DNA from 2 places in the Blautia sp. Sow4_E7 genome. Region 1 is predicted to be linked to the other one. Evidence: predicted binding sites of a transcription regulator. Region 1 holds the regulator's gene; the other holds the start of a gene.
What was found. The regulator HrcA, encoded in region 1, represses chaperone genes, less so after heat shock. The targets are predictions, from matches to a motif close to TGTTAGCACTCNNNNNNNNNGAGTGCTAACA.

Region 1 (3,423 bases):
GAAATATGCAGGAACTGTGATAACTGCTTCTGTAACAGACTCTCCAAGGTATCCCTCAGCGTCTTTTTTCAGTTTCTGAAGGATCATAGCGGAAATTTCCTGTGGGGAATATTTCTTGTCGTCGATTGTTACACGGTAATCTGTACCCATCTCTCTCTTGATGGAGGAGATTGTTTTCTCTGCATTTGTTACAGCCTGACGTTTTGCAGGCTCACCTACCAGACGCTCACCTGTCTTTGTAAATGCTACAACAGATGGTGTTGTTCTGGATCCTTCTGTATTTGCGATAACGGTTGGCTGTCCACCTTCCATAACAGCTACACAGCTGTTTGTTGTACCTAAGTCAATACCAATGATTTTTCCCATGATAATTTTCCTCCTGTTTAAAAATCTATGGTTACTGTTCACTACGTGATCAGTAACCGCTTCGCGATGCACAGAAATCATGCATTCGCATGATTTCGCGCTGCAATTCTCGGGTTTTCTGTAAACTTTGTTCACAAAAAACACCTCGCGGAACGCTACCAGTGAACAATAACAATTTATATTCTGTTTTAGTACTTAATTGGCTACCTTAACCATGCTGTGTCTTACAACGAAATCCTTGTAGGTATATCCCTTCTGGAATTCCTCTACGACGATGTTCTCGCCGACGGATTCGTCTTCCACATGCATGACTGCATTGTGCAGATTTGGATCAAATTCCTTGCCTACAGCTTCGATTGGCTTCACACCCATCTCATCGAAGGCTGTCATCATCTGCTTGTATATCATCTTCATACCTTCTGCAAATGGATCTTCCTCAGGTGCCTGTGCAAGGCCTCTTTCGAAGTTATCCACGATTGGAAGCATCTTTTCAACGATGTCCTTGGCGCCGATGATGTACATGCTGGATTTCTCTTTCTCCGTTCTTTTACGGTAGTTGTCGAACTCAGCCATGCTGCGCTTCAGTCTGTCTGTAAGCTCCTCGATCTGCTGTTCAAATTTATCTTTTTCTTTTTTCTTCTTGCCGAAGAAAGAAGTTTTTGTCTTAGATTCCGGTTCCTTCTGGGATTCTTCCTCCTGAGCTGGCTGCTCAGTTTCTTCTGCCTGGGCTGTCTCTTCGGAAGCTTCCTCTTCTGCTGTCTGGGCTGTATCTGCTGCCTCTTCTTCACTTCCGTCGGTTACCGGAATGTCAACTGCTTCTTCCTGTACTTCGGCTTCTTTATTCATTTCTTCTGACACGCTTTCAACCGCCTTTCTAGGTTTTCTTATTTACCATTTCATCAAGCTGGACTTTTAATTTCTTTAAGCTGTCCACTACATTCTCGTAATCCATTCGCTTGGGACCAATGATTCCGATTGTTCCCCGCATTCCATCGCCCAGCTCGTAAGTAGCTGTGACCACGCTGCAGTCCTTCATGGTACGTACCGGAACTTCATCTCCGATGTATACCTGAACTCCTGTGTTCTGGGGATCTCCCATTTCCTCACGGACCATATCCGCAAGTTCCTGCTTATCCTCAAAGGTGGAGATCAACTCACTGGCCTTGGATGTATCTGCCAGCTCTGGATACTTAAATATGTTGGTCGCTCCCGATGTATATACCTTCATATCTTCTTCATCCACATGAATGGTAGCTGCAACTGCGTCCAGCACATCTGCAACCACACCGCTGTGGCTTCCAGCCTGTTCTTTCAATCTGGCGATCATGCCAAGATTGATGTCCTGGATCGGAACACCGTTCAGATTGGTGTTAAGAAGAAGATTCAGCTTCAGGATCGTCTGATCATCCATCTCCTCTTCAATATTAATGATCTGGTTCCGGATGACATTGCCTTCACATACAACTACAGCGATCAGCTGGTGTTCATTGACACGTGAAAGCTGAATGAACTTCAGGGTGCTTCCTTTATACTGAGGAACAGCAACCATGGTCGCATAGTTGGTATTCGTGGCAAGAACCTTGGCTACCTGCTTCAATACCTTATCCATCTTGTCTGATTTCTCAATCATCAGATCACGGATTTCTGCGATCTCGGCTTCCTTCTCCCTGGTAAGCTCATCTACATAAAGGCGATAGCCTTTATCGGATGGAATTCTTCCGGCTGAGGTGTGGGGCTGTACAATGTAACCCATATCCGTCAGGTCGGACATCTCATTTCGGATGGTAGCGGAGCTGACATTCAAGTCCGGATACTTGGAAATGGTTCTGGAACCAACCGGCTCTCCTGTTTCCATATAAGTCTTGATGATTGCTTTCAGTATTTTCCGTTTGCGCTCATCTAATACTTCATCCATGAAATATCTGCTCCTTTCTGAAAAGCGGACGGTCAAACCTGATTCTGATTCCCGTCTGGCTTCTTCGAATTCCTTTGTTAGCACTCATTATTTAGGAGTGCTAACATCTATGTTCTTAAGATACACCTCAGTATTCCGTTTGTCAATATTTTTTACAAATTTTTTTCATCTTTTTTGATAGTTTTTACCTTAAACTTAAATCCATCCAGCTAAAATACAAATCAGTTAAGGCTATTGTTCACTCTGTTCGCAAAACACCCTTCGCGGAATATTGCCAGGAGACCGTAACAGATATAGCACATTCTGTCAGTTTTGCCTTATCACTCACGAAAAAAAGATGTCATGGAAATTTTTCCTCTGACATCTTTCTTCTGTTTATTACTTCCTATAATTTTCCAAATAATCTAAAACCTCTTCCGGATCATCCAGAAATACCACCAGATCCAGCACAGAAGGATCCATGAATTTTTCTTCCGCTGTATACTCCAGCAGGGCTTTCATCTTATTATAATATCCATCAATGTTATACAGTACAATAGGACGGTCAATACGCTTCAGGCTTTTTAAGGTAAGAATCTCGAAAAACTCTTCATAAGTGCCGATTCCTCCAGGAGTTACAATGGTAGCTTCTGATTTTTCCTCCAGAAGCTTCTTGCGTTCCCTCATATTCTCTGTAAAAATAAATTCCGTGCATTTCTCATATAAAACTCCCGGCTGGTCAAAAAAACGGGGAGCGATTCCAAGTATGTACCCCTTCTCTGCTGCCACGCCTCTGGCTGCTGCCCCCATCATTCCTGTGGCTCCGCCGCCAAACACCAGCCCGTGACCTCTTTTTCCCATTGCTCTTCCAAGCTCTTCTGTTTTTTCATAATAAATATCTTTCAGCAAGGCACTTGACGCACCGTATACACAAATATTCAACCTGTTATCCCCCTTATTTTTATCTCAAACTCCCAAGTTTCCACTTTTCCCTTCAAAGATAACGCATAATCCTTCGTTCTGTCAATGGGGCCTGGTTTAAATCTTCCAGAACAAGCATTCGATTTTGTACTGTACTTTTATATGTGGGGATGATATACTAAGATAAATAGAAAATATGAGTAATATTTACACTGGCAACAAAATAAATGGAAACTATCGAA
Region 2 (3,423 bases), on a different contig from region 1:
GTCAGGTTATCCACATTTCTCCGACCAGCAAGGATTATATTAATCCCATGGATATCAATATGGATTATTCCGATGATGATAATCCACTGGGTGTGAAGTCAGATTTTGTCCTGTCGTTGTGTGAGCTGATCATGGGAACCAGAAATGGTATTGAGGCAGAGGAAAAATCAGTGATCGACCGGTGTCTTCCCCTTGTATATCAGAAATATTTTGCAGATCCGAAACCGGAAAATATGCCGGTACTGGGAGATTTGTATGACTGCCTGAGGAAGCAGAAAGAGCCCCAGGCTCAGCGAATCGCAACAGCACTGGAGATTTACGTTAATGGTTCTCTGAAAGTATTTAACCACCAGACAAATGTGGAACTGAATAACCGGATCATCTGTTTTGATATCAAGGAGCTTGGCAAGCAGCTGAAAAAGCTGGGAATGCTGATCGTTCAGGATCAGGTATGGAATCGCGTTACCATCAACCGGGGCTCCCAGAAATCTACCAGATATTTGATGAGTTTGAAGAATATGAAACCGAAGAGTCTAAGTTTGCTCATGCTATGGATAACATTTAACCACTTATCTTGAATAATAGCAATAATGGTGGGGATTGGCGGGAACACGATGTTACCGTAGAGCAAATTTATAAAAGACAGAGTAAAACAAAACTGGGATCTGAAAAGTTGTTTGAAATAACAGACTGCATCATTCAAGAAAATGTTAAAAAAGGGAATTTAAAGTATTAAATTTCAGTCTTTTGGTGAGTCTGCAAACACGCATTAATTTGAATTTGCCGGGATGTGGGATTCTTATTTTTGGGGAAAAGCAAGCAAAAAATAGAAATAGACATGGTTGTCCATATAAAAAAATCAATTTCTCGCTTTGTATTGTGGTTGAAATCGATGAAATAAACTAATCTATCGGTGGAAGGAGGAACAAAATGAAACAAGAAAAAGTTGGAAGTTTTCTTAAAGAGCTTCGAAAAGAAAAGAATATTACACAGGAACAGTTGGCAGAAAGCATGTGATTGATGGCGCGTTTTGGTTTGAGTAGGAAAAACATGGGAAGTTAGCAATAAAACATTACGCGAGTAAACTCGCATAAGATGATTTCCACTTCCCAGACATCTGATTTCCAGATTTCCGGAAGTGCGATTTCATCGCACAAGAATATTCAAATTGTTTGTGGAATTAGGCATTCGTTAAAAAAGGCTGCACACAATTTTGTATGCAGCCGAATCTATATGAAGAGGTGCCTTTTTTCCTCCTTGGCAATGTTATTTTTTGTTATATTTTACATCCAGAAGCGATTGGAAAAGCATCCACGCATGACAGATACAATACCCTGTAGGATCAGGAAAAATCCGATTACCCAGGCCATAGCTGCAATACTTGCAAATGGATGTGTGAATGACAGAAAACCAATCACAGTCAGAAGGATTCCAAGTACTGTAAACCAGCCCCAGCCCTTTACTCCCAGTTTTTGAAGGTCAAAGGAATTAACCAGTTTGGTGATACCTGAAAAAATCAGCCACATTCCTAAAATAAAGGAAATAGTCATTGCTGTAAACCATCCATTTCCCAAAATGAATAAAGACATCAGTACGGTTAGAATGCCGTCAGCAAGAAACCAGCCAGATCCTGCCATATAATCATGACCGGCTGCAAATATCACAATATCTATAATGCCGGAAAACATCATGGCAACTCCAAAGATAATGGGAAGACCATAAAGAATTTTTCCGGGATTCCTCAAACATCCGATCCCGGTTATAATCAGAAAGATTCCGGCTAAAATCCATAATACTCTTGATGTCGTTTTACTCATATCAAAAACCTCTTTTCCGATTGCATTTGGCTTTTAAAACAGGCAGGGGTTTTATTCCCTGCCCGTTTGAGATTAACCTTCGATGGAAATATAATGTGAGTTGTTTTCTACTGCCTTCTGCTCTTTTGGAACAGTAAAGGAAAGAATACCATTTTCAAATTTCGGATGGATGTCTTCTCTCTGAACATTATTTCCTACATAAAAGCTTCTGCTTACATTTCCGGTATAACGCTCGCGGCGGATATATTTTCCTTCCTTATCTTTTTCATCTTTATCCAGACCTTTTGCTGCACTTACAGTTACATAACCGTTTTCAAGCTGGATCTGAATCTCGTCTTTCTTAAATCCAGGAAGATCAATTGCCACTTCGTAAGCGTTGTCTTTTTCCTTCACATCAGTCTTCATGATATGGGGAGCATGTTTTCCATACAATTTTTTATCGATGTCCGGAAAAGCAAAATCATCCATAAAATCATCAAATAAATTTTCTCCAAAAATACTAGGCATTAACATAAGTCATATCTCCTTTCATGACATAAACTAAAGTTTGCACTATCGGAGAAACCCGAAGTGTTGATTTATGAATATCAGGAAGAAAAATCATATTCTCTTTCTTTGTTCTATGTGTAATATAACATATGAATTAGCACTCGTCAATAGAGAGTGCTAATAATTGTGTGAAGATTTTGTGAACTTTGCGAAATAAAATAATTACTGATATTAGATTCAGCGGAATAGATTCCAGATGTTAATCATTAATTAAGAGGAAACAAAAAAGTCGTTTAAAATTAAATGGTGACGAATTATTAAACTTGTGATAGAATGAAAAAAACATTGAAAGAAGCTGAACTAAATGGATACACAAATTGATATCATATTGCAGGGAGGACAATTTAAAAAGCTGTTAGAGGAACAGAGCGTTGAATTACGAGAAAAATATGATATGAAAAGAGCAGAACTGGAGATATTATACTTCCTGTCAAAATGCGGAACACATAATACCTCTACGGATATCCACCATCAGTTGATGATGAACCGTGGACATATTTCGCAGGCAGTTGACAGTCTCTGCAGGAGAAATTATCTTATTGCGATACCGGATAAGAATGATAGAAGATATATTCATTATGAAATATCTGATTATGCGAAGGATCTGGTAACAGAAATGACGAAGAGAAGGGAAGCAATGAACGGGATGATTTTAAAAGGTGTGTCGGAAGAAGAATTGAAGGTTTTTCGGGAAGTATCGGAAAAAATCAGGAAAAATATAAATGAATTAATTTAGATGATCAAAAGATGCAAAGTAATGGTTAAGGTGCTTCGCATCTTTTTTAAATTATTTTGGAAACCTATTGACAAGAGAAATACAGGTGATATAATACTTTAAAAATAAATAATTTAAAAATAAAACATGTTTCGCGAGAAACATATTTTTTGCGAAACACGATGGCACTCAACAAGCAAGAGTGCTAACAAAAGAAAGGCAGGTTATTCATATGAAATTAAAACCATTGGGTGACAAAGTAGTTCTTCAGTATCAGGATGTTGAAGAAAAGACAGAATCAGGAATCATTCTGCCAGACAGCGCAAAAGAGAAACCGCAGGA

Region 2: the regulator HrcA is predicted to act here: its motif matches at 2,459-2,489, upstream of ACTQ50_RS11410 (Hsp20/alpha crystallin family protein).

What each region holds. Positions count from the first base shown of each region.
Region 1 covers NZ_JBQKLL010000020.1:42,234-45,656, forward strand. The annotation lists gene dnaK (molecular chaperone DnaK) at 1-366, opposite strand, end outside; gene grpE (nucleotide exchange factor GrpE) at 562-1,212, opposite strand; gene hrcA (heat-inducible transcriptional repressor HrcA) at 1,241-2,281, opposite strand; gene ACTQ50_RS12050 (TIGR00730 family Rossman fold protein) at 2,660-3,202, opposite strand.
Region 2 covers NZ_JBQKLL010000018.1:46,243-49,665, reverse strand. The annotation lists gene ACTQ50_RS11420 (VirB4-like conjugal transfer ATPase, CD1110 family) at 1-578, shown strand, start outside; gene ACTQ50_RS11415 (HdeD family acid-resistance protein) at 1,284-1,817, opposite strand; gene ACTQ50_RS11410 (Hsp20/alpha crystallin family protein) at 1,890-2,330, opposite strand; gene ACTQ50_RS11405 (MarR family winged helix-turn-helix transcriptional regulator) at 2,671-3,102, shown strand; gene ACTQ50_RS11400 (co-chaperone GroES) at 3,314-3,423, shown strand, end outside.